DNA from 4 places in the Paenibacillus sp. 8b26 genome. Region 2 is predicted to be linked to each of the others. Evidence: riboswitches for the same ligand, from Rfam matches in the RefSeq annotation. Region 2 holds a riboswitch; each other region holds the start of a gene.
The links. A riboswitch is a leader RNA that binds a small molecule or an ion and turns the genes downstream of it on or off. The one in region 2 is predicted to bind thiamine pyrophosphate.
Positions count from the first base shown of each region.

Region 1: it holds a riboswitch for thiamine pyrophosphate, as region 2 does, so the genes downstream of both, tenA (thiaminase II) here and ACQ4MX_RS12560 (ABC transporter substrate-binding protein) in region 2, are expected to answer to the same signal.
Region 3: it holds a riboswitch for thiamine pyrophosphate, as region 2 does, so the genes downstream of both, thiM (hydroxyethylthiazole kinase) here and ACQ4MX_RS12560 (ABC transporter substrate-binding protein) in region 2, are expected to answer to the same signal.
Region 4: it holds a riboswitch for thiamine pyrophosphate, as region 2 does, so the genes downstream of both, ACQ4MX_RS27620 (thiamine phosphate synthase) here and ACQ4MX_RS12560 (ABC transporter substrate-binding protein) in region 2, are expected to answer to the same signal.

Region 1 covers NZ_CP192445.1:4,624,428-4,631,699, forward strand. Annotated here, with positions in the region: gene ACQ4MX_RS21580 (hypothetical protein) at 1-93, shown strand, start outside; gene thiE (thiamine phosphate synthase) at 288-950, opposite strand; gene thiD (bifunctional hydroxymethylpyrimidine kinase/phosphomethylpyrimidine kinase) at 947-1,777, opposite strand; gene thiM (hydroxyethylthiazole kinase) at 1,774-2,616, opposite strand; gene tenA (thiaminase II) at 2,613-3,302, opposite strand; TPP riboswitch at 3,437-3,540, opposite strand; gene ACQ4MX_RS21605 (AEC family transporter) at 3,707-4,660, opposite strand; gene ACQ4MX_RS21610 (NAD-dependent malic enzyme) at 4,685-6,406, opposite strand; gene ACQ4MX_RS21615 (glycosyltransferase family 2 protein) at 6,806-7,272, shown strand, end outside.
Region 2 covers NZ_CP192445.1:2,730,954-2,738,225, reverse strand. Annotated here, with positions in the region: gene ACQ4MX_RS12580 (TatD family hydrolase) at 1-522, opposite strand, end outside; gene ACQ4MX_RS12575 (ABC transporter ATP-binding protein) at 519-1,475, opposite strand; gene ACQ4MX_RS12570 (ABC transporter permease) at 1,540-2,316, opposite strand; gene ACQ4MX_RS12565 (MTH1187 family thiamine-binding protein) at 2,313-2,606, opposite strand; gene ACQ4MX_RS12560 (ABC transporter substrate-binding protein) at 3,148-4,194, opposite strand; TPP riboswitch at 4,388-4,497, opposite strand; gene ACQ4MX_RS12555 (pyridoxamine 5'-phosphate oxidase family protein) at 4,701-5,135, shown strand; gene ACQ4MX_RS12550 (bifunctional 2',3'-cyclic-nucleotide 2'-phosphodiesterase/3'-nucleotidase) at 5,358-7,272, shown strand, end outside.
Region 3 covers NZ_CP192445.1:103,421-110,692, forward strand. Annotated here, with positions in the region: gene ACQ4MX_RS00385 (SDR family NAD(P)-dependent oxidoreductase) at 1-147, shown strand, start outside; gene ACQ4MX_RS00390 (sulfurtransferase TusA family protein) at 320-907, shown strand; partial or broken gene ACQ4MX_RS00395 (MBL fold metallo-hydrolase) at 904-1,892, shown strand; gene ACQ4MX_RS00400 (TSUP family transporter) at 1,905-2,384, shown strand; gene ACQ4MX_RS00405 (DsrE/DsrF/DrsH-like family protein) at 2,419-2,907, shown strand; gene ACQ4MX_RS00410 (metal-sensitive transcriptional regulator) at 2,984-3,250, shown strand; TPP riboswitch at 3,492-3,601, shown strand; partial or broken gene thiM (hydroxyethylthiazole kinase) at 3,655-4,473, shown strand; gene ACQ4MX_RS00420 (YetF domain-containing protein) at 4,575-5,264, shown strand; gene ACQ4MX_RS00425 (stalk domain-containing protein) at 5,527-7,272, shown strand, end outside.
Region 4 covers NZ_CP192445.1:5,947,146-5,954,417, forward strand. Annotated here, with positions in the region: gene ACQ4MX_RS27595 (ABC transporter permease) at 1-133, shown strand, start outside; gene ACQ4MX_RS27600 (hypothetical protein) at 175-570, shown strand; gene ACQ4MX_RS27605 (hypothetical protein) at 572-1,126, shown strand; gene ACQ4MX_RS27610 (hypothetical protein) at 1,113-2,102, shown strand; gene abc-f (ribosomal protection-like ABC-F family protein) at 2,307-3,860, shown strand; TPP riboswitch at 3,949-4,057, shown strand; gene ACQ4MX_RS27620 (thiamine phosphate synthase) at 4,340-4,954, shown strand; gene thiO (glycine oxidase ThiO) at 5,019-6,167, shown strand; gene thiS (sulfur carrier protein ThiS) at 6,164-6,367, shown strand; gene ACQ4MX_RS27635 (thiazole synthase) at 6,370-7,137, shown strand; gene ACQ4MX_RS27640 (ThiF family adenylyltransferase) at 7,134-7,272, shown strand, end outside.

The DNA.
Region 1 (7,272 bases), 1.9 Mb from region 2:
CCAGTGTTGTTTTTTCAGTTTGCCGAAAAAGAATATTATCACAAAGCCCTTGCTCATCACTATCAAGGAATTGCTCATGCTGCTGAGAAGTAGCAAATTTATTTTAAGTCAAAATCGAAAATAAATTGGGCAGCGGGAAGCAGATTATTCCGCTCCCCATTTTTGTGTTATCCAAAAAGTATCTGATCATCTGAAGACAATAGCGACTGGAACAACGGTCCGTTTGCACACAAAAGCAAGATGCTTTCCCATTTGCTATTGTATGGTTTTTAAGACACCTCCGGATGTTAGATGTACAACACTACCTTTTTCTTCAATTCCTCGACCGCAGTCCGAATTTGCTCTGCCCGCGTCACGGCCGAAATCACTGCTACACCATCCGCACCCGCACGTACCACTTCCTCTACACGATCCACCGTAATGCCCCCGATCCCGACGATCGGCACATCCATTCCCGCTTTGCGCAGCTCATGCAATATGGCCGGACCCTGCACGGCGTTGGCATCATCCTTGGAGATGGTCGGATAGATAGGCCCCACGCCGAGATAGTCTGCACCTTGCAGGATGGCGCGGCGGGCTTCCTCAATCGTATGGGCGGAGACGCCGAGAATCCGGTTTCCGATCCGCTCGCGGACGGAATCGGCCGATTCGTCGTCTTGGCCGATGTGAACGCCGTCGGCGTCAAGCTCAAGAGCCAGCTCTACATCGTCATTCACGATGAAGGGAATCCCCATACGGCGGCACTGGTCTTGTAGCCGGCGTGCCAGTTCAATCATAGGGGCGCCTGTTAATGCACCACGGCCCTTTTCCCGGAACTGGACCATGGTTGCGCCGCCAGCCAGAGCCTCCTGCACAACCCAGCCTGGTTCCGCGAGGCAATTCACGCTTCCAAGCACCAGGTACATCTGTAGATGGCGGCGCACCGCCTCTGACAATATTCTGCTGCTCATAGAAGCATCTCCTGACGACGGCGGAAGGCCCAATGATTGGTGGGGCCATGTCCCTGTCCAAGATGCAAAGGTTCCTCAATCGCCGCCTGGATAAAGGCTTTACCCTTCGAGATAGCCTCCGGTACAGACATCCCTTTTGCTAGTTCGGCGGTGATCGCTGCCGAGAAGGTACACCCTGTTCCGTGTGTATGGACAGTCCGTACCCGCTTGCCGCGTAGCTCTGTAAAGGTGGCTCCGTCAAAGAGCAGATCAACAATCTGCCCGCTGTTCTCGCTTTCGTCAGCGTGACCGCCCTTGATCACGACGAATTTTGGACCCATATTGCTAATATGTCTCGCAGCCTCCCGGCGATCCTCCATCGTACGGATGCTGATCCCTGTCAGGGCTTCCGCTTCCGGGATATTCGGCGTAACAACCAGGGCCAAGGGGAGCAGGTCGTCCTGCAAAGCCTGCACTGCTTCCGATTGCAGCAGCTCTGCGCCTCCCTTGGCAATCATCACGGGATCGACGACGACCTTTTTCCAGCCGAACTTTCGGATCTGCTCGCTCACAAGACGGATGATGCCTGCATCAAACAGCATGCCAGTCTTCAGGGCATCCACGCCAAGGTCTGATCCTACCGCTTCAATCTGCTCGGCTGCCGCCTCTTGTGGCAGCGGATATACGCCGTGAACCCCCAAGGTGTTCTGTACGGTAACGGCCGTAATCGCCGACATGCCGTATACGCCAAGCTCCTGGAAGGTTTTGAGATCGGCCTGAATCCCGGCCCCGCCACCGCTGTCCGAACCGGCAATCGTCAGTGCTCTGGGTACAAGAACGTCTGTCATCGCGTACCACCTGCTGTCGTTGTTCCGCTTTCACGAACTGATACATGCCCCATCAGCGAGCCCGTATGCAGTTGAGCTAGCTCGTCGAGAAAGGCAATTTGGAAGCTGCCGGGTCCCAGGTCTGCTGTGCGTGCGGCGGCCCGGGAAGCCGCTGCACTGTAAAATGCCAAGCCTGCTGTCCCTGCGAGCAGCAGATTAGATTCAACGGCGGCAAAAGCGCCCAACACAGAGGTCAGCAGGCAGCCTGCTCCGGTTACCTTCGTAAGCAGCGCGTCTCCGCCGCAAATCATTCGTGCACTAGATCCATCGGTGATGACGTCCTCTTTTCCAGTGATGACAACGATGGTACTGAGTGCCCGCGCAGCTCGAATTGCCAGATCGACATGATTGCTGCTCGGGCTGTCACCAGCATCTACGCCTTTAATTTCATGGGCTTCCCCGATAAGATGTGCGACTTCGGCCGCATTGCCCCGTACCAGTGAGATTTTGACTTCACTCAGGATTCGCAATGCCGACTCAGTTCTAAAGTGAGTTGCTCCCGCACCGACCGGATCTAGCAGAACCGGAACGCCATGTTCATTCGCCGATTGTCCGGCAGTGATCATGGCATCGACCAGTTCGCGGTTCAGCGTACCGATGTTTAAAACGACGGCACCTGCTATTTTTGCCATATCCGCAACTTCCTCGGGTGCATAAGCCATCACCGGCGAAGCGCCCAGCGCATATAGGCCGTTAGCTGTAAAGTTGGTGACCACCACATTGGTCATATTGTGAACGAGGGGGTTGCTGCTGTGTACCTTTGTCAGAAGCTCCGAACAATCCTTTTCCCATGTACTCATATCGTTGACCCGACCGCAGCCTGCATCTGGACCGGCCATTCTTCCTGCTTATAAGCCATATCCCAGAACATATATTCCAGCTGGCAGCTCAGCATAAAATGCTCAATTATCCGTTCCCGCTCGGCAGCCGTTGCGCCTTCCGCCCAAGCATCCACACGTTCTCGAAACTTGGTTGTTAGATTTTCAGACTGGTAGAAGTTGATCCATTCATAGAACGGGTGGGACTCGTCCGGCCTTACCTCATCCAGCAGCCTGCGGCCAATCTCAAGATATGTCCACGGACACGGCAGCAGCACGGCCATGATCTCGCCAAGACTGCCCTCATGCGCGACCGTCAGCATGTGGCGGATATAATGGTGAGCGGACGGAGCAAGCGGATATCCCTGCAACTCTTCATAGGTCACACCTGCGACAGCGCAGAAATTTTGATGCGGATGAATCTCACTGTGGAGGATAAAAGAGATTTGTTCGTTAAATGCAGCTATGTCCTCCCGGCTCGTGCATTTGGAGATCGCAATGCCGTATATCCGCATGTAGGCGTTCAGATATTCAAAGTCCTGTTTTACATAGTGAATCAGCTGTTCTCTTGTCAAACTCCCTTCAGCAATACCTCTCACAAAGGGATGCTCAAAAATCGCTTGAAAAATGCCATCCGCCTGCCGACGGAGCTCTTGTGTAAAGCTCATTTCCCCACCTCCAACAAAATGAAGAGCAGGAAGTCCCGCAAGAATGCAATTCCGGAACAGCGCTAAAAAGCCGCCCCGAAAACTGGAGCGGCTTCATCATAGGTCCAATGCGCAAAAAAGCACGAGGGACCTTATATACGAAGGCTCCACTTTCCTACGCTAGTACGAACTAGATCAGGTTCAAAGGGTCCAAGATACGTTCTTGTCTCAGCCATAAGCGGCTCCCCTAGTGGACTTCCTATTCTTTTGACTATTACTGTACATTCGTTCATACGTTATGTCAAACCGTCATCCATTCGCTCTGCGGCAGTTTGTGCTTGACCTGGAGCCACTCTAGTGTTAATGGTCAGTTCTATCTACACGAAGGAATTTGCGGCAAGCTCCAATGTCTAATAGGAAATGATTCACACCAGCAGGGAAATCAGCACAGGCAGTGTAGCAAGAGAAATGACCGCACTAATGACAAAAGCAGAGGCCGTTTCCGATTCCAGACTTTCAAAACGTGTAGCAATCATGGCAGCGACAGCTGAGCCTGGGAAGGAAACGAGTAATACCGCCTTCACCGTATCGGCAGACGAAAGGCCGCACAGGTAGGCAATCAGCAGCATCAATAGAGGCTGTACAATCGTTTTTAACAGCGCGATGGCAATGGCGATTATGCTGAAACTGATGTTGCGCACGCCAATGGTCACACCGACCGCGAATAAAGCGGCCCCGGACGTAATATCGCCAATTTGATTGAACGATTTGTTCAGCAAATCCGGGGAGTGGAAGCCGAACAAGGTCAAAATAACACCAATAAGCGGCACCAGCGCCAGCGGTTCTCTTAAGCCGTGGAGAATGGAGTCCCAAACAAGCTTCCCGAGATGACCATTCCGCTCTTTGCCTGAGTTCCGGCTGGCGACGGTAGCTATAATGGTAGCCGCTGGATCAAGAACGGCATTGACTACGATCCCCGTAAGTGCAATCGGAATGGCTACAGCAGAGGAACCGTAGATGGCACCTAGTACCGGAATGCCCATAAAGGCAAATGTCGGCTGGGCCGAGTTCAAAGCAAACATGGATGCATCCTTTACCGATTGCTTCACCGCAAACCGACCCACCAGCAGGAGGACGACATAAAAGCCGACAATACCAATGAACAGAGCCAGCAAGAAAGGCCATTGCTCGATAAGGGATTTCCTGCTGGTGGTCGTAATGCCGATAAATAAATGCGCGGGCAGCGCAAATTTGGTAACCAGTGAATTTAGGGCTTTCGAGGAAGAGGCATCGAAGCTTTTGTAATGGCCTGCCAACCACCCTAAAATAATAACGAAGAAAATAGGCACCAAAATGTAAAAGATATGTCCGACACTCATGGATTTTTCCTCCTGAAAGCCCTATTAATGCGGGTGGTGTATTACGTTTTCCACTGCTTTTACCTTCGCATATTCCGGCTTCCACATCGCATCCCGAACGGCTTGCTCGATATCTGAAATGCGTGCCTGAGCCACCTGATCCTGAATCGCGGCTTTTCCTACTGCAACCGCAACAGCGTATGAAACATCCCGTAATTTTCGGATGTTGGGAAGCAATGCGCCTCCGGGTTGATCGGTGTCTACCCCATTGGCAACAGCGTCTGCCGCAGCGGTAAACATGGCGGGTGTAATTCTCTTAGCTCGGACCACAATTGCGCCCAGACCAAGCCCCGGGAAAACAAAGGCATTATTCGCCTGTCCAATTTCAAATTTCGTTCCGTTATAGCTGACAGGTTCAAAGGGACTTCCGGTAGCGATCAGTGCTTTGCCATCTGTCCATCGGATCAAATCCTCCGGAACAGCTTCCGCAAGGTTCGTAGGGTTAGACATCGGCATAATAATGGGACGCTCCACATGCTTGGCCATTTCTTTGATAATCTCTTCGGTAAAGGCACCCGCTACGCCGGAGGTTCCGATTAATATCGTAGGTTTTACCTGACGAATGACCTCCAGCAGCGGTATTTTGCCGTCATCAGACCGTGTCCATGAGCTGACTTCTTCTTTTTTGCGCACATACAGCTTCTGATAATCCAATACATCTTCCATATCGTCTGTGAGCAGACCTCGATAATCAAAGGCCCAGAACGACTTGAAGGAATCCTTCTCTGCAAGGCCGTCCACGATCATGGCTAACCGGATTTGGTCGGCGTTGCCGATTCCCGCTGCTCCCGGGCCGAAGACCAGTATTCGTTGCTCACGCAGCGGAACCTTGGTGACGCCTACCGCCGAAAGAATTGCAGCCAAGGTTACGGCTCCCGTACCCTGAATGTCATCGTTAAACGTGAGAATACTTTGACCGTATTTTCCGATAATATGGCGTGCATTCACGCTACCCACGTCTTCCCAATGCAAAAGCGCCTTTGGGAATTGAGCTAACGTTTTGCTGATAAAGGTATCAATAAACTGGTTGTAAGCCTCTCCGCGAACCCGTTTATGGCGGTTTCCGATATACAGCGGATCATTCAGCAGTTTTTCATTGTTCGTACCCACATCCAGCACAATCGGTAGCACCCGTCCCGGGTGAATTCCTGCCGCAGCCGTGTATACAGCCAGCTTGCCAATGGCAATATTAATGCCTCCCACGCCCCAGTCACCGATCCCCAAAATACTTTCGGAATCCGTCACTACAATCAGATCTACATCCTCACCGCTCAAGCCAGAATTATAGAATGCTTGTCCGATGCCGTTCGGATTATCAATCGACAAATAGACACCTCCAGGGCGATTATACTCATGACTATATTCCTGAATCGCGGTCCCCACCGTAGGTGTGTAGACAACGGGCAGCATCTCGCTCAAATGGTCGGTTAGCAATCGATAATATAGCACGACATTTCGATTGTGAAGATCGTTCAGGGAAGCGTTTTTGCGCAGCATGGTCGGTTGTGCCAAAAATTGCTGGTATGCCCGGACGCTCTGTTTCTCCAGAGAAAGGATGGTTGGCGGAAGAATTCCTTCAAGACCCAGTTCTTTGCGTTCCTCATCGGTAAAAGCGACCCCTTTGTTCAAAAGTGGATTGGCTAATACATCCTTTCCCCGTAGCGGAGTAGATAATGATCCGTCCCTATTTATATAAAATGCTTCCATAAGAATAACCTTCTTTCATTTCGTATTGATGACCATTCGTGTCGAAAGATGACATGTTGCCCATAGTATGGACGTGTAAATCTGTTTTATTCGTCTATTTTTATATGACAAAATAACCATAATACATTCTGATTTTGATTAAAAAGAACTATATATGAAGAATGGAATACAAGGCCTTTTGACACTTATTTTTACAGGGGAAAGTAGGTCTAAATGCTTGTTTTCTGCTAAATGTGAAATATCAGTCTCAATTCGACACTATCCATATGTATCATGGCATGTCAGATATTTTGTTAAAAAAATATGAAGGATTAGCAGCCATGTTTAATCCCTTTAAACAAACATTTTTAATTACTTTTCAACAAAATAGAATTACCCGGAGGAAAAGGAGATGTTTGTGTGCAGGGACCTATAGCCATTTTTAGCGATAACCACAGGGCTATTGATTATCCCAACGTGATTTATTTTTACGAGTATATACAGTGCGAGGATCAGGAGGTCACTTCAGCTTATGAGGACGCATGCTGCTGCCTGATTGATTACAGGGAGCCTGGACAGGCTGTACGGGTAGCGAATCAGATCCGTAGTCGCTTTCCGCAGATGCCGCTGTTACTGGTGACGGATGTATCGCATCCGTTCAGTGATCAGCATATGGTGCAGATTACCGGAATAGGCCGCTTGCGCTTGCTGTTTTGGCAAGCCAATGACAACGAAGAGATGCTTTCCGAAATTCAAAGCTTGCTCTATCCCGAGTATTCGGCCAAAAGCCAGCATATTGCTTTCATCTTGTCTGTATATAACGAGGAGCAGCGTTTTGTTCATGTCAAGAAGTTTGCTGAACGGCTGCAAGCTTTTATCCGCAGTCA
Region 2 (7,272 bases):
GACGCCGTGGCGTTCCAGTAAATCGCAGGCAATGTCCGCGTCCTCATAGACGGCATGCAGCACAATCGGTTTGTTATGCTTCCGCGCAAACCGGACAAAACGCTCCAGTAATTCTATGTAAGGAGCGAGGTCAAAGGGAACGCCGCTTCGTAAGGTTTCCAGCCGATTATAGTAGGGCAAGCCGACCTCACCTACGGCGACCATATGCTCTGCATGCTTGTCCATCCAGTCGAACAACAGATCAAGCTCAGCTTGCGGTGGAAGAGGCTGTTCGGGATGAAAGCCAAAGGCGGGTCGTACCAGCCCGGGATAACGCTCAGACAAGCACAAATTGGCCCGGCTGGAGGCGAGATGCATGGACACGGCTATGACGGCTTCGACGCTGCTAGCAGCAAGCGAAGCGAGCAATAGCTCTTGCTGATCAGACGGATAGCTATCCACATGAATGTGCGCATCGATTAGCGGCGCGGGTGCTAACTTTGGCGCTGTCGTGTCCGCTTTCATGTTCTTTGAGTCATTCATAGCGGCTTTACCTCGTCATCTGAAGCATCCTCACGGACGCTTCCCGTGTTGCCCGTGTCGCCTTCCAGTCTGTGCTTTTCCTCGCGCATCCAGCCTGTCATTTTCCGCTTCCATTCGATAAAGCGCGGGTCGAGGGTGATTTCTTCCCTGCGAGGGCGGGGGAAGGGAACGTCTACGACATGTATCACCGAAGCAGGTCGTGCCGACAGTACATAGATACGATCGGAGAGCAACAACGCTTCCTCAATGCTGTGGGTAATAAACAGCACGGAGCGGCGGTTCTTCTCCCACATCCGCAGGAGCCATTGTTGCATGTCTCCGCGCGTCAGCGCATCCAGTGCGCTGAACGGCTCATCCAGCAGCATCAGCTCTTGCGGACTGAGCAGCGCCCGCAGGAAAGCCGCCCGCTGCTGCATGCCGCCAGAGAGCGTATGCGGATACGCCTTGGCGAAGGGGCCAAGCCCGACCTGCTCCAGCCATTGCAGGGCTTCCTTGCGGCGTTCGCGTTCGCTGGTGTGCCAGGGCTGCGCTGCTGTATCTTTACGCGGCGCATTTTCCTGCCCAAGCAGTACATTGTCCAGCGTGGTACGCCACGGGAAAAGCGCGGGCTGTTGCGGCATATAGCTGATATGTCCGCGTTCCCCGGTCACGTCCTGTCCGTGCATACGGATGTGTCCTTGCTGGGGCTTGAGCAGCCCGCCGATGATGTGAAACAACGTACTTTTGCCGCTGCCGGACGGACCGATCAGGGAGACGAATTCCCCGGGTTTGACGGTCAGAGATACATCCTGCAATACAGGCAGCAAGCTTCGCTTTTCACGGAAGGCCAGGCTGATGCCGTCCAGTTCCAGAGCTGGAGGAGTGGAGGAACGCTCCTGCGGCTCCCCGATCCCTTGGACTTGTTGTTCATCAGCCATATTTTGCGGTGATAAGTCAGTCGGATGCAGACTCATACGCACCACGTCCTTTCTTTGGTATCATGGGTTTCCAGCGTATTCTGGTCATACCATTTGGAAGCTATTCCTGATCGGGTTTCCAGCGTACTAGCCATTTTTCCAGCAGTAGAATAGCTACGAACATTAGCAAACTGAGTGTAACAATGATGCCAATGGCGGCAAAAATCAGATCCGTACGGTAGGCTGATTTTTGCAGGTTCATATAATATCCAATTCCTTCGCTGGCTCCGATCCATTCGGCAATGATTGCGCCCATCACGCTGTAGGTGGCGGCAATTTTGATGCCCGAAAATACTTGCGGCAGGGAATGTGGTAATTCCAGCTTCATGAAAATAGCCATGCGGCCTGCGCCCGACATGCGCATATAGCTCATCATCGTGCGGTCCGTCCGTGTCAGCCCGTCCATGGCCGCTACAGCCACGGGGAAAAAGCAGACCAGTGTAATCACCATCAGCTTGGGCAACACGCCAAAACCAAACCACACCATCAGCAATGGACCGAGAGCGATGGTCGGAATGTTTTGACTAAGAATGAGCAGCGGGTACAGAGCCGATTTGAGAAAAGGGATGGTATGAAGAACAATGGCGATCAATAGTCCAGTTGCTGTGCCGATAGCAAATCCCGCCAGCGTTAAGCGAACGGTAGCCCAGGTATGTGCGCTAATCAGCACCGATTGGGCCATTCCTTCCTGCACGATCAGGGACGGAGCAGGCAGTATCCATGATTCCACATGCCAATAGGAAACCGCTCCCTGCCAGGCCGCTAAAAAGAAGAGGACCGCCACAAGGGGCGGCCATACGCTTTTCCACCAGGATGCGTTTTTGCCTTTCGGGTTCATGGGCGATATTTCTCGGTCAGCTTATCCATGCTGATACCCTGCGGGTTATGTGCGATTTTGATCTGTGAAATGACACTTGGACTGCCCGCTTCTGTCAGTGCCTCGTGCATGTCCTTAACCACTTTCAGCAGCTCATCCAGCTCACCTTCCATGGTCGTGTCCAATGGGTTCACCTGATGTTTGACACCGGAGCGCTGAATAACTTCAATCGCTTTATCTACATATGCATAAGAGTCCTCGTTATTGGGGGTTTTAGGAATCACTTGAATACTGAGCAGTGTGTTAGCCATGTGAATTCACCTGTCCTTTATTGTTTAAGTTTTAGGAAAATAAATTGGTTTAAGGCGGGTGAGACCGCTCCGCGTTTCATTTGATCTTACGATCGCTGTTGCCGTGGGATTCTTTGAATAATTTAAAAGGTAAGAATCCCACGGCAAAGGCGAGCGCTTCGCTTCTTCAGATTCAAATGTAACGCTACGCTGCAACCGCCTTAAAAGCACCTTATTTTTAAAGTGGTTTGTGTGGCATTTTTTACACACAAGCGCACCTACTTAGCGCTTAGAATAAGACGAAACTAAAAAACAAACCAAGTGGAACGAGAACGAAGTGGGCGGAATGGTGCTGTAGAAGCGTTAGCGTTCGCTTTAAAAGCTTTCCATAGGAAAGCTCGCTTCGGAAGCATCACCTTGCCCGGATTTCACCTCTGGATATTTATAAAAGAAGTCTGGGTACAACAACGATGGGAAGCACCATCCGTCCGCGTAGTGGCGCTTGGTGCACGTCCCTAGTTCGACTTTATTTATTTGGTAATTTAGCGTTTTGACAAAATGATTAACGCTTGGGCAGGAAGTCGTTGGTGAAGGCTTTATCGACTTCCAAGGGTTTGCTGAGCAGCTTGCGCTCGTACATCCAGTCGGAGTAGTTTTTCCATATCTCCGCTTTTTGTACGCCCCATTGGGTGGCATCGTCCTGATAACGTGGGCTTAGCCATTTTTGGCTGGCGAGCACCAGCTTTTTATCCAGCTCCGGAACCGCTTTAATCAAGATATCTGCGGCTTCTTCCGGGTGAGCGATGGTATATTCATAGCCTTGAGCGGTTGCGTCCATGAAGGACTTGACCAGCTCAGGATCATTTTTAATCGTCTGTTCGTTGCTCACGATGACAGGTGTATAGTAATCCAGACTTTTGGAATAATCTTTTACATACAGCATATCCAGTGGCTCACCCCGTAGTTGGGCTTCAATCCCGGTCCATGCGTAGAAAATCCAGGCAAAGTCGATATCCCGCTTCACGGCTGTAAAATAATCGGCATTGCCCATGTTGATGATCTTCACCTTGCTTACGTCGCCTTTGTCTGCATCCATAATGGATTTCATGACCGCTTCTTCTACGGGCGAACCCCAGCCGCCGTAGGTTTTACCTTCAAAATCCTTAGGACTCTTAATCCCGCGGTCAACCGGGGCTGCGAAGCCTGATGTATTATGCTGAATGACCGCAGCGATGGATACGAGCGGTACCCCTTGCGTACGAGCTTGTGTGACGCCCTCCTGATAGCTGATACCAAAAGGTACAGCATTGGAAGCAACCATTTGATCGGCTCCGCCTGAGCCGGGTTGAACGATTTGGACATTCAAGCCTGCTTTTTCGTAAAATCCTTTGTCCTTGGCGACATAGAGGCCCGTATGATTCGTATTTGGCGTCCAGTCGAGCACGACTTTAACGTCCTTGAGTCCCTTTGTCGGGGAGGATGTTTGGGTGTTGGCGGCAGGAGTCTCGCCTTGTGGGGCAGAGAGGGAGCTTCCGCCGCAGGCGGTCAGGGTCAGGGCCATTAACCACAGGCTGATCAGCCCAAGGCTTAACATTTTCATGCGCTTCATCGTTGTGTTCTCTCCTTTATTACCCGTAATCCGTCGGATCAGACAGCTTATGTTTCCCATTTCACAAAAATAACTTCTGCCGGACGCTATCTGTTCCAACAACATCATCTTCAACAAAAAAAGCGCCCCGATGTTCCGGGACGCTTGCGCATGTATATACCAAAGTAAGGGATGGGCCTGGTCAAAGAAAAGGCGCATCTTGCTTAAGCATTCCTACGCTGGCATTACCCAGATCAGGTTGTAAGGGTCAGTGTCTTGGGACACACTCTCAGCCGGCCGATTCCAGCACCCCTGGCATTGTATAGTCGAATGGGTTATTCATTCGGGTTTACTACGACGATTATATGCCTAGAAGGCGGGTCTGTCCAGCATATAGGAAGAAGTGGCGGTTCATTTGCCAAACGACAGGGTACACTTTTACTGTGAGCTTTGTTCTGAAAATGACCATGATCTTGTCGGAAACCAATTCACAGGAATTCTAATTTGCGAAAAGGAGTTGTTGTACCGTGGGTAAAACGGAAACATTGGATCGCAGCCAACTGGAACAAGCCATTGTAAAGGCTTTGGATAACAACAAATTTTGCTCGTTGGGTACAGTAGAAGGCGGCAAGCCGAAGGTACGCTATATGGCTCTTTTTAACGAAGGGTTTAACATCCATCTGGCGACAGATCGCAAAACACATAAGGTGGAGGAGCTCAAGGACAACCCAAACGCTTATCTGCTGCTGGGCTATGAGGTTGGCGGTACAAAGGAAGTCGTAGAGGTTGAGGCGACTGTCCGTGTAACGGCTGACGAGGGACTGCGCAAACAAGTGTGGAATGATTCGTTGAAGGAATGGTTTTCCGGCCCGGATGACCCTGATTATGTCATTCTGGATGTAAATCCTACTCGAATTGAGTATGTGGGCAAGCAAACCGGACGTCAGGTGTGGGAAAAATAGAAACGGATAGAGTATGAGAAAACCAGCAATTCTCCGAGTTTTTTGGGAGGTTTGCTGGTTTTTAAGTTCTCGGAAAATTAATTATTTTTTCATAAATAAATAGGGTAAATGACTACTCTTTTGTCCCGCGTTGGATTAAAATAGGAATGGTGGGTTCTAAACTTACATATATGTGCAAAAGTATGTGTATGAGGCCTACACCTTAATGAGGAGGGATATATTTTGTTATTTCATAAAAAATGGTTTAAAGGGTTTACAGCAGCCGTCGTAGCCTGTAGTATGCTGGTGCTTTCAGCCGCTCCGTCTTGGGCTGCCAGCGAATCCAAGGATAGCGCTACAGTGAATTTGCGGATCATGGAAACAACGGATATTCATGCGGCCTTGATGAACTACGATTACTATGCGGACAAGGAAACGAACGAATATGGCTTGATTAGCACAGCCGGACTGATCCAGCAGGCGCGCAGTGAAACGAGAAACAGCCTGTTGTTCGATAACGGCGACTTATTGCAGGGCAATCCACTGGGTGATTATATGGCCAGAAGCAAAACCTTCGAGAAAGAAGGCGGTGTCCATCCGGTCTACAAGATGATGAACTTGATGGACTATGATGCGGCTACGGTGGGGAACCACGAATTTAACTATGGTCTCGACTTTTTGGAAAGATCGCTCAAGGGAGCTGATTTCCCTTACGTAAATGCGAATGTGTATTACGATGATGGGGGCCAAGGCACTAAAAATTATTTTACCCCTTATCGCATTCTGGATAAAGAAGTAACGGATGAAAAGGGTGAAGTTCATTCAATCAAAGTAGGCGTGATTGGCTTGGTAACACCACAAATTACGCAGTGGGATGAAAGTAATTTGAAGGGCAAAGTCGTTACCAAGGATATTGTGGAAACGGCGAAAAAGTTTATTCCACAAATGAAAACCGAGGGTGCTGAAATTATTATTGTGCTGGCACACACAGGTTATGAGGATGTACCGCAAACTCCATTGATGGAGAATGCCGTTAAATATTTGAGCAAGGTAGACGGAATTAACGCTATTTTATTTGGACACGCGCATAAATCTTTCCCCGGCCCTGATTTTAAAGGAATGAGCGGTGTAGACCTGGATAAAGGAACCATTAATGGCGTACCGGCTGTAGAAGCTTCCTCATGGGGCAAGGAGTTGGGCATTATTGACCTGAGCCTTGAAAAGAAAAACCGCGTGTGGAATGTAACTAATTCTCAGTCGGAAGTGCGCCCGGTTGTGAATACTACCAATCCAGCGGTGCAACAGATCAAACCCGAATTCAAACTGACAGAGGCGGTCAAGGACGAACATAAAGGAACATTGGATTATGTTCGTCAACCGGTGGGAACAGCGACAGCACCGATCAACAGTTATTTTGCATTAGTGCAGGATGACCCATCCATTCAGATTGTGACGAATGCACAAAAATGGTACGTACAGAACCATCTTAAAGGGACCGAATACGAAAATCTTCCCGTATTGTCGGCTGGCGCCCCATTCAAGGCTGGTGGTCGAAACGGTGCCGAGTATTATACCAACATTCCTGAAGGCACGATAGCCATTAAAAACGTGTCCGATCTGTACGTGTACCCGAACACGGTTCAGGCCGTAGAAGTTACCGGTGCTGAAATTCAGGAATGGCTGGAATGGTCTGCGGGCCAGTTCAACCGTATCGATCCAAAGAAAACCGAGGAACAATCGCTGATTAACAAAGATTTCCCTACCTACAATTTTGATGTCATTGACGGTGTGAACTACCAGATTGATGTGACACAGCCTGCACGATATGATGCCAAGGGAGCCGTTATTGATCCTTCTGCTCATCGTATCAAGGATTTACAATACAACGGGAAAGCAATTGATCCTGCACAGAAATTTATCGTAGCGACCAACAACTATCGTGCTTCCTCATCCAAACTGGCAAATCCGGATGGCAAACGCATTGTGATGGCAGCACCGGACGAAAGCCGCCAAGTCGTTATTGATTACATCCGTACGAATGGAACGATTAATCCGGCTGCGGATGGCAACTGGTCTATTGCTCCTTTCGGTGAGGCAAAGGTTTCCTTCGAATCCTCACCCGATGCTAAAGACGTGCTTGCCGGAAACCAGCAAATTT
Region 3 (7,272 bases), 2.6 Mb from region 2:
CGTGAAATCGTAGAGATGCTATATCTGACCCAAACACCTGTTGTGCTGGATGGTAGCAAATACGAGCGTGTTGTAGGCCCTATACCCAAGACCCCTTTTGAAAAAGGCATAACAGATACAATACTCGCATTGAAAAAACGTCAATAATATCTATGATGAGGCTATATCAGGTATACTCTCGTTCGTGCGCCTGTGAACACAAACAACCAAATAGGTTGACAAGGAGAGTATGCTTCGTTATTCTAATACCCATAGGGGTATATGTATAATGGAAATTCAGATTGAATTCCCCTCAAAAAAATAAGCGGAGGTATGTACAATGTCATCAACTAACATCCAAGCAGATCAAATTCTGGATTGCAAAGGACTTGCTTGTCCCATGCCCATTGTCAAAACGAAAAAAGCCATGAATGAACTCAATGCCGGGCAGGTTATTGAAATTCAAGCCACGGACAAAGGTTCACTAGCCGATTTACAGAGCTGGGCCCAAAATACCGGACATCAATATTTAGGTACTCTTCAATCGGGAGATGTGATGCAGCATTATTTACGTAAATCTAATCCCGATGAAGTGAAGGAAGAACAAAGCTTTCCATGGCCGATAAGCCATGAAGAATTACAGACGAAACTGTCCGCAAACGAGAAAATAATGTTGCTCGATGTCCGTGAGCCCGCAGAATTTGCCTTCAAACGTATCCCCGGCTCAAAATCCATTCCTCTCGGTGAGCTGGAAAGCAGACTCGGTGAGCTAAATTTAGATGAAGAAATCGTAGTGATTTGCCGCACCGGAGTCCGTAGTGACCTGGCCTGCCAGCAATTAGCAGCCAAAGGCGCCCAAAACGTCAAAAATGTGCTTTTAGGCATATCCGCCTGGACAGGTGCGACTGAAGGGAGCGAATCCTTATGAATACCACAACAGAAATCAACGCCATGACAGCGCAGGAATTGACCAAAATCATTTTGAATCAAGAACGTCTCTTTATTGTAGATGTCCGCAACGAGAGTGATTTTAACAATTGGAAGGTGGAAGGCGAACAGATTGAGATTATCAACCTTCCGTATTTCGATTTGCTGGATGGCGTTGACCATGTACTGGAGCAAATTCCGGAGAATGAACCAGTGCTAGTCATCTGCTCCAAGGAAGGGTCTTCTATATTTGTCGCGGAACAACTGGTTGAAGCCGGGCGGAGCCAACTATTTTACCTTCAAGGAGGAATGAAAAGCTGGAGTGAATATCTGGAGCCCATCAAAGTCGCTGAACTACAGAATGGCGGTGAACTGTATCAATTCGTTCGAATCGGCAAAGGCTGTCTTTCCTATATGATCATTTCTGAAGGAGAAGCGGCTGTGGTGGATACACTGCGGATGACGGATATTTACGAACAATTCGCCCTGGAAAAAAGAGCCCGAATCACACATACGATAGACACGCATCTGCATGCAGATCATATTTCGGGAGGCAAAAAACTTGCGGAGAGCATAGGGGCGACATATTGGCTGCCTTCCAAAGATGCTGAAGAGCTGACCTTTGATTATGCCAAGCTGGAAGACGGTCATGGGATTGGGTTGGTGACTTGCACACTACACTATATACCCGTTACAAGAATTTGCCTGATGATTTGATCGTACTTCCTGCGCATTTTGGCAGCATCACGGAGCTGGGTGAAGGCGGTAAAGTTCACGCACGATTAGCAGAGCTTTACCAGACGAATCCGGGTTTAAACCTGCAAAGTGAGACTGAATTCAGAAATAGAGTAACTGCTAACTTACCAGAACACCCTAACGCCTATCAAGAAATTCGGCAGACCAACATGGGAAAAATAACACCTACGGAAGAAGAACAGCGAGACATGGAAATGGGACCTAACCGCTGTGCCGTACATGACAACTAAAGTGGGGGCATGATGGATACTCTCCTGTATGGAGTCATGGTGCTTCTGGGTCTGATCGGATCATTCTTTTCCGGTTTGCTGGGTATCGGCGGAGCCATTATCAATTATCCGTTATTACTTTTTGTCCCGGCTGGCTTGGGCATAGCACATTTTTCAGCACAAGAAGTGTCCACGATTAGCATGTTTCAGGTCTTCTTTGCTTCATTAGCGGGAGTATTTATGTTAACCGTGCTCAAGATTCCTACCCGAACGACCATCGCATCCTCACTCGCTATTGTGTTCATTTCCGCCATTGGCGGTGTCATTGGCAAAATATCAACGGGTCATATTCCGGTTATCGTAACTGTTTTTACGGTATTGGGAAGTTTGATCGGCGCACCTCTAGGCTCCAAATGGAGCTCGAAAATGAACCCGGTTATTTTGCGATACAGTTTAGTGGTGTTGATCCTTCTTACTGCCATTAAAATTTGGAGTTCCATATTAGGATTTTAAATAACAAAGTTGCAGTGAAAAAGGAGATTACAGGATGAATCTGGAACAGACTCAGCAAAAAACAACTATCGTTTTATTTAGCGGGGAGCTGGATAAGGCTATCGCCGCATTTATTATCGCGAATGGTGCGGCAGCTTACGACCATGAAGTGACCATCTTCTTTACGTTTTGGGGGCTTAATACGCTCCGTAAGGAGGAACTCGTACGCACGAATAAAGGGCTGCTCGAAAAAGCCTTTGGCTGGATGATGCCGCGTGGACCCCAAAAGCTTGCATTGTCCAAAATGAATTTTGCAGGACTCGGCCCACAGATGATCAAGCATGTCATGAAAAAGCATAATGCGCTTTCCCTTCCGCAGCTAATCGAGCTGGCGCAAGAGCAGGGGATCAAGCTGGTGGCCTGCACCATGACCATGGATCTGCTAGGACTACAACAGGAAGAGCTGATGGACGGTTTGGAATATGCCGGAGTAGCTGCCTACCTGGGGGATGCTTCGCAGGGTAAGGTAAATCTATTCATTTAGGATGTCCTTATTATTTTTTTGGTTTATAATATACCTATACATGTATAAGATTAAATCAAAAAGGAGTGTATACCTGATGGATTACAATTATAGTGATGAACTGAAAACACGCCTGAGAAGAATTGAGGGTCAGGTGCGTGGGGTGCTTCGTTTAATGGATGAAGGACAATCCTGTAAGGACGTAGTAAGCCAGTTATCCGCCGTACGCAACGCATCCGATAAAGCGATTGCCCAGATCGTTGCAGAGAATCTGCAACGTTGTATATTGGAAGAACAAGAGGCTGGTGGAGATACAGATAAACTTGTTAAGGAAGCGATCCAGCTTCTCGTAAAAAGTCGTTAAGGAGCTGTAGTCCGACTTGAACCTCAGAATGGGTAGGGCAATATTATTTCCCGAAATTATTGCCCTCAATCCATAAGGGATGCTAAAGCTTCAATTAGAGAAAGATAGTCACCCGAGCCATCAGCGGCTACAACAGCAGACGGGGAAGAAGCAATAGATGGGTCCAAAAGCAAACCTCCAAACGTTTTTTACATGATCAAAATATCTGTTGATTTTTGTATGACGAACCCGTAACATTAGAAAAAAATATAACGGGAGCCTGTGGAAGCAAGCTGAGAGTACGACTAAGCCGTCGTAGACCGTGTGAACCTGTTGGATAATGCCAGCGTAGGGATATAAGTGTATACATATGTATAGGCCAACAGTCTTTCACAGGTTCCTGAAGAAAGAGGGTTGGTTTTTTTATGTTAGATCAAATGGCTTTGTTGCTACAAAATATGCGGGATACGAATCCGCTCGTTCACAATATAACCAATGTGGTCGTCACCAATTTTACGGCAAACGGACTGCTCGCGCTCGGCGCTTCACCAGTTATGGCATACGCCAAAGAGGAAGTCGCAGATATGGCCCGAATTGCGGGGGGCGCTTGTACTTAACATTGGTACGTTAAATGAAGAACTTGTAGAGTCCATGATTATGGCTGGTTTATCGGCTAATGAACATGGGGTACCTGTGCTGTTAGATCCCGTGGGCGCGGGAGCGACCCCATTCCGCACAGCCTCTGCTCTCCGGATTCTGGATCGGGTCAAGGTGGATATTGTTCGCGGTAACGCTGCTGAAATTGCACAAATCATTGGCGAAGACATACAAATTAAAGGTGTCGATGCTGGAGAAACAGGCAATTTGAATATTTCACAACTTGCAGTCAAAGCAGCCCATCAACTGAATACGATTGTTGCAATCACCGCAAAGAAGACGTCATTACCGACGGCCGTATAGGGTGGATCATTGAGAACGGCCATAGCATGCTTACCAAAGTTACGGGAGCTGGTTGCCTATTAACTTCGGTGCTGGGCGCTTTCGCTGCTGTCGAAAACGACAGACTTACTGCTGGCATGGCAGCACTTGTCGTATATGGCGTTGCTGCTGAAATGGCAGCAGAACGAAAAGGTGGGGAAGGACCAGGAAGCTTTCAGATCGAGCTACTTAATATGCTGTTCGCGGTAACGCCGGAAGATGTGCGCCAGTACGGTAGGGTGCGCGCATTAGAGCGGATATTCTGAACACAAGAGTATAGAAGGTGAAATGAACCACTGTTTATATAGAAATGGACAGGTGTAATAACCCGTAAGGAGAAAATAACTTCTTGCCGGGAGGTGTATGTATGGAGGTATTCGTCACGATTGGTGTCAAATTGATCATCAGCTTTTTTGGTTTGTGGATAATTGCTTTTATTACAGGGCGGAAAACCCTCAGTCAGTTAACACCGCTCGATTTTTTAACGTCATTGGTTTTAAGCGAAATTGTGGGGAATACACTATACGACGATAAGGTGAGCATTGGGCAGCTTTTGTTTGCTTTGGCACTGTGGTGCGCGCTGTCCTATTTTTTTGAGAAGGCAACGACCCATTTTGTAAGATTTGGATATATGGCGGAGGGCCGGACTGTGCTGCTCATCGATAAAGGCAAGGTTAATCAAGAAATGCTAGAAAAATACGATATTGAGTATACACAGTTACTTTCCATGCTTCGGCAGCAAAATATTTTTTCTCTTCGTGAGGTCAGGTACGCCACGTTGGAAACGAACGGCTCACTATCAGTCATGCGCAAACCCGAATACGAGCCGCCAACCGCTCAGGATATGGGGATAGGTGTGCAGCCTGACTTCTTTTCCGTTACGGTCATCGATAAAGGAAAGCTGCTGAACGAATCCATGAGGGGCAAGAAAATCGATATGGAGCAGATTAAAGCAAAGGTCCGGGAGCAAGGATATGGTGATATCGACGAGATCGCCTATGCGGAGTATAGCGAGGATGGAACACTGTACATTGTTCCGATGGGAGAGAAAACCTAATTAGACCAGGTTGGACCAGGCATAAATTATCTTTTAGTATCCGCGCTCAGCGCGGCTTTTTTTATGTATACAAGTCCAGTTCTTGGCTTGGGGCAAGAGCTTATACTATTAGCCTAAACATTTCCTTTAAATATTCCGATAACATTTAAATGAACGTCTATTGCTTATGCTAGACTGACAAGGCTGGATTACAATAGGAGGATTTTGTAATCTTACCAACTGGTTTGACAAATACATATTGTTATCAAGGAGTGCACAGATCATGAAAAAGAAGGGATTGCGCCAATGGATGGCTCCGTTCGCAACGGTTACTCTGATTTTGAATACGGGATATGGCATCTTGGGGGGAACGGATGTAGCGGCGAGTGCGTTGCCTGCCAAAGAGCATAGCTGGAATTTGAAAAATCCGGGTATAGAGCAGTCACATGCAAACGTATTAGCAGGTCAAGGGCGCTATGCGAAGGTTGGTTCGGGTACAGGCGTGACTACGCTTACAGAAGTAGATGGTCAAAGAACCTATATTAACAGAATTATAAAAACGTTGGCGAACCAAACAGCTGCGTTGAGTATTACATCTGGAGAAGTAAGCCATTTGACAGCGGTTCCGGCAGATACAACAAAGATGAACTTGTCTTGGACAAATCCGACGGACACCAATTTTGACCATGTAAAGGTCAGCGTCAGCACGGACGTATATGTAGATAACATCAAAAGTAATTCTTATATGATGAGCGGCTTACAGCCTGATACAACATATAACTTTCGCGTGCAGACGGTGGATAAGAGCGGAAATGAATCTCAGGGGACTTCAGTACAGGCCAAAACGGCTTCTGTTGTTCCTGTAGATAAGACACCTCCAGGGGAGGTGAGCGGGCTGACAGCGACGAATGTGGGTTACAACGCTTTTACTGTGAATTACATTTTGCCCAAGGATGCTGACCTGAGCCAAGCGATTATCTATCTAAATGATAGGGAAGTGCAGCGAACCTTAGGTACGTCCTACACGTTTAGTGGCTTGATCGCTTCCACTAACTATACCGTAACGGTCAAAACAGTGGATAAATCCGGAAACGTATCTGGGGGGGTTAGTATTCCAGTTACAACCCCAACAGTCTCCGTCGATACTTCGTCCGTGCCAGATGTGACTGGAGCGACAGTGACGTCCGTTGGTAATCAGAGTATATCCATTTCCTGGACGAGACCCAGCGGGATTAGTACAGTTAGTCTATATCTGGACGGGCAACTGATAACAGATTCATCAGGAACGACATATACGTTCACGAACCTGACAGCAGCTCGGTCGTATGGAATTACGATTAAGTCCAAGCGGAGCACAGGTGCGTTGTCCTCTGGCGTGAAGCTGAGTGCGACGACTAATTCGAGCTCCAGTACGTCGGAAGTAACCAATCTTGAGGTAGACAGCAAGGATGAAACCTGGATAAAAATCACCTACGATATTCCAAGTGAAGCGCAGAGGGTGAAAATATATGTTGATAATGACTATCGTGGGGCTACAACCTCTGAGTCCTACAATATTACGAATTTGCGTACAGGACGCTGGTATGTAATTAAGGTAGTAGCAGTAAAAAGCAATGGAGGGGAATCTTCAGGTGTGAGTTTATCGGAACGTACCGATACTTCCTATTCGTCTTCGTCGTCTAGTTCATCAGACTATGAGGAAGCAAGAGATTTGATGAGGACTGCGGAGAATAACCTGAGTGCATCCAGTTGGCGTGCTGCCAGAGACGCAATTAGTGATCTGCCAAGCGGGTCGCGTAAAAGTGATCTGCTGGATCGACTGGAAGCTATTCGCAATCGTGTGTTTAATACCAGCGGTTCATCAACCACGACAAGTACAAGTACAGGTACAACAACCTCTGGCTCAGCGTCCGTGTACTCCAACAATGCGGTTGCCCCATACGCAACTTCTTTCACCCTGACACCAGGAGCAAAATATGCTTACGTGGATGGTCGCGCTATGTCGATAGATCAGGCCCCGCAGATCATA
Region 4 (7,272 bases), 2.9 Mb from region 2:
TAAGACCGGAAAAATAACGAATACGCTGAATGAGAAAGAAAACGAATACGTAAATCCAAGTGGTAAATTCAAGGCTGAAATCGTCAAAGATAAATCGAATGTTGTACGCGGGCTATTGTTCACTCAATCCTAAGCACCACAGTAAGGATATCAATTGTAAGGGAGATGGGTAGCATGTCTGATCACGCTTCAAGTATGCTGCGGCTTGGTGTGTCAGTTACGCTGTTTATAACCGCATGTGCAGCGGCAGCAGAATTGTCCAGTCAGGTGAGCACTACACTGGAATTAAGATCGCAGCAGGAGGAGCATTCCGAGGGGCGTATCAATCGTACTTTAGAGGTGAGTATGCCAGAACGGGTCAAAGGAACTCAAGTTATGCAGGCAATCCGTATGAACTTGCAGGAAGGCATTCCTGTTCAAGTCGATGGTACAGTGTACGATATGTATTCTGAACCGTTCGAGCCCGATGTATCAGCCCTTGATGCTTCCTCTTTATATTCCATGCATCCACAGCGTGATCAGTATGGAGATATACAATCCATACGTTTTGAGAAATTGGGGGAGGACTGAAGTGGTTCAATCTATATCCAAGCTGTTGGGGGCACTGCTTGCTGTCCTGCTCTTGTACATAGTGCCCGCAGCTCAAGCCGCTGAACGACAGGACGATATATCCGGGTTAAATACGTATCATTCAACTGTACGTTTTGTTGATATGGTGAGAACCAAGGGATATATTACACCGACGATGTATAACGATTTTATGCGTGAGCTAGAGCTGACGGGAAATACGTATGAGGTTGAATTGGAGCATATGCACAAAAAATATGTACCGGACTATGCAGATGCGGCGAGGCCGGATAGCTTTCTCGGCTACTATTCCTCCGTATATGACGGTTACTATAACCCACAAATCTTGCCTGTACTGTTTCCTGACAATCAGCAGCCAAAGTCAGATCAATCACGTCAGTATACCATGATGTCAGGAGATTATTTTACAGTGCGGGTGCACAATACGAATCGCACTCCTGCAGACTTGTACAAATCATGGCTTCTTGGTGGGGCAGATAGCGGCAAACCGGCGGTTACAGCTTCTTACGGGGGCATGGTTCTGAATGAAGATTACTGATTTTGCAGTTATATTTATCCTGCTGTTTTTGCCCTTTGGCGTAGTTAGTGACCTGCGGGTGCAGAATCAGCGCGAAGTACAACAACTCGAAATGAAATATACCTCGGCCCTCCGTACCGCAGTTCAGGATGCTGGTGTCGTGCTTTCACAGAATGAACGTCAGGAACGAGAGGCTGGGTATGGCTCGGACAAGTTTTTTCGTGTAGATAAAGAAGAAGCGCTGCACACCTTTCTGCATAGCCTTTTTCTTAACATGGGAATTGATGGGGATACAGTGGCACAACGTGCACTATTGGATTATATGCCTGCTCTTATGGTTCTGGATTATGACGGCTATTATGCGTTTGCTTCCGTATCTTACACAGATGAGCATGGACAAGCTGTCCAAGGACCCAAATGGAGTGAAAAAAAACCTTATGCCTACGTTGATTCAGCAGGTAACAGTGTTGGATTTACTTTGGACAATTATGTACATGCCTATGATGCTCGGAATCACAGGTGGGTAGAGGGCTTTCAGAAGGAACTTCAGGGACAGACAACGATCTCGTTGCTTAATGACCCGGAAGCTTTTGAGCAAGTACGACGTTCCACCATTGTCCACAGCATTCAGGAGGATCTGGGCCGACTTATTAATCTCCATAACGAAAAGGCAGCACATAATGGTGTATCCTATACTTTCACGCTACCGCTCATCTCACAAGAGGAATGGTATAACACGGTAGATGATGTGGGGCTAATGGCGTTTATCCAGGGAATCCCGGTTGGAGACAGGTACTATAATAACTATGGGTTTGGTGGCGGAAGAGTCGTGAGGAAGCAAGCCATTATCGGCGGCGTAGAGCCGGATACCGGAATGAAATATTTTTACAGAGATTCTTGTCCAGCTCCATTTAAAGCGACAGAGCGTTTTACGGATGAAAAATCTGCGGCGGCCGCAGGGTATTTTGAATATAAATGTTATAATGAATATAAATAAATCTTTAAACAATCTTTAAATAAATCACTCCTACGAGTGGTTTTTCTTTTTTTATAAGCAGACAATATCAAAATCCTTCAAATTCACCCATTTTCAATATTCCGATAAGGCTACTGGATGTGCTACAATAAGGCTTTGAAAGAAATGCATATGAAATAAGAACAGTCGGCATCGCCGATGACAATAAGGAGCCAAAAACAGCTTATGAGTTTATTGACTGTAGAAAATGTATCCCATAACTTTGGGGACCGCGCATTGTTTAAAAATGTATCCTTCCGATTGCTCGGAGGGGAACGTGTAGGTTTGGTGGGAGCCAATGGTGTTGGTAAATCGACACTGATGAACATTCTGACCGGAAAATTGCTTAAGGATGAAGGCAAAGTGGAATGGACTCCACGTGTACGTTATGGATATCTGGATCAGCACACCAAGCTGACACCTGGCAAAACAGTGCGGGATGTACTGAAGGATGCCTTTCTCCCGTTGTTGGAATTGGAAAAGGAAATGATGCAGATCACTGACAAGATGGGTGAAGCTTCTCCCGAAGAACTGGAAGTGCTGCTGGAAGAGATGGGTGAAATTCAGGAACAACTGGATATGGGGGATTTTTACCTCATCGATGTGAAAGTTGAAGAAATGGCGAATGGATTAGGCCTTTCCGCGATAGGACTGGATCGGGATGTATCCGCACTTAGCGGTGGACAACGGACCAAGGTGCTCCTTGCCAAGCTGCTGCTGGAAAAGCCGAATGTGCTGCTGCTGGATGAGCCTACCAACTATTTGGATGTAGAGCATATTGAATGGCTTACACGTTATCTGAAGGATTATCCATATGCATTTATTCTTATTTCTCATGATACTGAGTTTATGAATCAGGTCGTTAATGTCATCTATCATCTTGAATTTGCCAAAATGACCCGTTATTCAGCCAACTATGAAAAGTTTCTTGAAATGGCGGACCTGAACAAAAGCCAGCATATTGAAGCTTATGAGAAGCAGCAGGATTTTATTAAGAAACAGGAAGATTTCATTCAACGCAATAAGGCTCGCGCCTCTACGTCGGGTCGGGCGAAGAGTCGTGAGAAGCAGCTTGATCGAATCGAGCGCATCGATAAACCGGAAGAAGCGGCTAAGCCAACATTCCAATTTAAGGAAGCACGTGCGAGCGGGAAAACGGTATTTGAGGGTATTGATTTTGAAATTGGCTACACCCATGCCCTGTTGCCTAAAATGTCCATGACGATTGAACGTGGCGATAAAATTGCGATTGTGGGCTACAATGGTGTCGGTAAATCGACATTGCTCAAAACTATTCTGGGAAAAATTCCGCCGATCAGCGGCAAGACCTATCAAGGGGATTTCTTGCAGTCAGCTTATTTTGAGCAAGAAGTACGCGCAGAGAAAGTTACACCGATTGAGGATGTGTGGAATGAATTCCCGCACTTGAACCAGCATGAGGTACGGGCGCATTTGGCGCGTTGCGGTTTGAAAAATGAGCATATCACCCGTCCGCTATCCGCGCTCAGTGGTGGTGAGCAGGCCAAAGTCCGCCTATGCAAACTGCTAATGCGGGAAAGCAACTGGGTGCTTTTCGATGAGCCTACTAATCACTTGGACATCAAAGCGAAGGATGAGCTGAAACGTGCCTTGAAGGAATACAAAGGAACGGTATTGCTCGTATCTCACGAACCGGACTTTTACGAGGATTGGGTAACCAAAACGTGGAATGTGGAAGAATGGTCAAGTAAAGTCAACTAAATATCGAGTTCTGTACCAAGCTTCACAAGAAGCGGGGTTTGCAGGATTAGGAAAATATGCTAAGCTATCTTTAGCTGATACAATAAAATAGTTACACTAGGGGAGCCGCCCATGCGGCTGAGACGGAATAAACGGATTTCGGACCCTTTGCACCTGATCTGGGTTATGCCAGCGTAGGGAAGTGAGCGCCGTACAAACGAGGTAACGAAAATCATTACTTTGTTTGTTCGTGGGACGATATACGTATACGGATATGATGGTCCGTTCGGTTATTGGACGTACGTTAAACCACTTCCTTTGGGAAGTGGTTTTTTTGCGTTTTCGTTCGTGTTCATATGTTCGTATTCATATATCGTACCCCTTCATTTTTTTGCTGGTAAACGTGGCTAGTCCATACCGTATAGCACGATATGAGACTGTAAAGATACAGGGTCAGCTTACAACCATTTAGTCTATTGTGAGGTGAGAATGAGATCGAATTGCACGTAATTACGATGGAAGGCGATTCCGATGCACATGCACATACTGCCCAAGTGGCTGCTGCTATTCATCCGTATGTTCATTATGTACACGTGCGGTTGAAGCAGAAGGGCGCATCTGAACTCCTTGCATTGACCCGCAGTATGGCAAATCTGGGAGTTCCTTTACAGCAAATTGCAGTAAATGACCGAGTGGATGTTGCCTTGCTTACCTCCGTTGGAGCTATCCAGCTACCAGCTAACGGATTACCTGTTGGGGATGTCAAAAGTATACTTCCAGAGGGCACGCGCTACGGGGTGTCGGTGCATTCTTTGGAAGAGGCACAGGCTGCCGAACGGGCAGGAGCGGATTATGTACTCTATGGTCATGTGTATGAGACTCACTGCAAGCCGGGGGTCACTCCGCGAGGTATAGTACAGATTGAGCGCATATGCAGGCTGCTGAGCATCCCTGTAATTGCTCTAGGCGGCATACAACCACGCCATATTCACGAGCTGTATACTGCGGGTGCAAGCGGAATTGCGGTGATGTCCGGCATCTGGGAGGCTGAGTCCCCCGTTGCGGCTGCGATGGCGTACAAGCGAATGGCGGATCGGGTAGTGCACAGCCTGTAGTGGCGAAACGAAAGTAGGAGATCGCTGCAAGCAGAATCGATAGTGGAGAGGAGAGATGGAACATATGCCAGAGATAAAAACAGAGGCACAAGCTATTGGACACGCTGAATGCTTGGTGATTGGTGGAGGTGTCATCGGTAGCTCCATTGCTTATCATATGGCCAAGGAGGGTCGCAGTACGATATTGGTGGAACGATTCATTCCGGGCGAGGGAGCCTCAGGGGCTGCGGTCGGGATGCTGGCAGCAGAGAGTGAAGAATTCACCGACCCGGAGTTGGCACAGTTCGCTCGCACAAGCCGGGATGCATTTCCCGAGCTGGTTCATGACCTGGAGCGTTTGTCCGGTGTTGCGGTGGAATTCCGGACAGAAGGATTTGTGACTCCCTTCCGTTCGGAAGCAGAGGGGCAAAAACGCTGGAATGCGGCTATTGCGCAAGAGATTGATCATCCTGTGTGGTGGGATTCCAGAGAATTGGCCCGCCGAATTCCAGGTTTGGATGGTCAAGTGATCGGAGCTATATACCGATCAAAGGAGACGCAAATTTCTCCTGCCCAGCTTTGTCGTGCTTATACGGGGGCAGCTGTCGTACTGGGAGCAACAATATGCTCTGGTACACAGGCGGAGCAACTCGTAGTACAGAATGGGCGAGTTTGTGGCGTACAAACAGACAGTGGTTTTTTTTCCTGCGAACAGGTCATTATTGCTGGAGGCTTGGATAGTATGAGACTGCTGGAGCAGGTTGGTTTTGAATATCCGCTTAATCCGGTCAAGGGTGAGGCTGTTGCAGTCTCCTTGAAGGATCATCCATTGGAATATACCATTTACGCCGATGATATTTACCTGGTGCCCAAGCGGAATAACGAGCTTTGGATTGGGGCGACGAGTCTGCCACATCTGTATGACAAAGAAGTCACCATTGGAAGCCTGGAGGGGCTGCTGGCCCGTGCTTCTGCCTGGCTGCCTCGCGTCCGTGAAGCTTCTTTTATACGCACTTGGGCGGGCTTGCGTCCGCAGGCAGCGGCGGGGCGTCCTTGTATTGGATCTGTTCCCGGCGTGGACGGAGTATATACTGCGGTCGGACACTACCGGAATGGTGTGCTGCTGAGCGAAGCTACCGGGCGTGCGATTGCAGCGCTGTTAAAAGGGGCTGGTGTGGCTGAGCTTGGAATAAGCAGCTTTTCTCCTGAACGTATAAAGGAGGCGAGCAAATGAAGCTGACGATTAACGGTCAGAACATGACCTTTTCTAATCGGATCATTCATGTGGATCAACTGCTGAAAGAGCTGGATTTGAAAGTAAAAACTGTAGTGGTGGAGCTGAATCGTCACATATTGACTCGTGAAGATCATGATGAAGCGGTACTGAAGGATGGAGATAGCTTGGAAATTGTACATTTTGTGGGAGGCGGTTAATCATGTTAACGATTGGCAAAGCATCTTTTACGTCAAGGCTGCTATTGGGTACAGGAAAATTTCCCGATCTGGATATTCAATCCAAAGCTGTGGAAGCTGCGGAGACCGAAATATTGACGTTTGCCGTGCGGAGATTAAATTTGGAGGAACGGGATAAGCAACATTTTCTGGATACGCTGGATTTGAGTTGTTATACGTTGCTGCCTAATACGGCAGGAGCGACGACAGCGGATGAGGCAGTGCGTATCGCTCAGCTGGCGAGAGCCTCAGGTCTGTGCGATATGATTAAGGTGGAGGTCATTGGGGATAGCAAGACCTTGCTGCCTGATCCTTTTGAAACGCTCAAGGCCAGCGAAAAACTGCTGGAGGAAGGCTTTATCGTGCTGCCTTACATATCGGATGATGTGATTCTTGCCAAAAGGCTGCAAAAGCTTGGTGTACATGCCGTTATGCCTGGAGCTTCACCCATTGGTACCGGACGCGGCTTGCTAAACCCGTTCTCATTGGAGCTCATTATTGAACAAGCGGAGGTTCCAGTTATCGTCGATGCCGGTATTCGCTCACCTGGAGATGCAGCAATGGCGATGCAACTGGGGGCAGATGCCGTGCTGTTGAATACAGCTGTCTCAGGAGCTCAGGACCCTGTGAAAATGGCTGAGGCGATGAAGCTGGCTGTTCGCGCGGGCAGATACGGTTTTGAGGCGGGCATGATTCCTGTAAAACGTTATGCCTCGGCAAGCAGCCCGACAGAAGGCTTGGTTCAGGCATGAAGGCGACTGAAAAAACTGGTGTGCAAGTACAACAAAATGATCGTTATTCCAGACAGGAAAGATTCGCCCCTTTCGGGCCGGAAGGACAACGTCGTCTGGCTTCATCCCACGTACTGATCATAGGTGCTGGAGCGC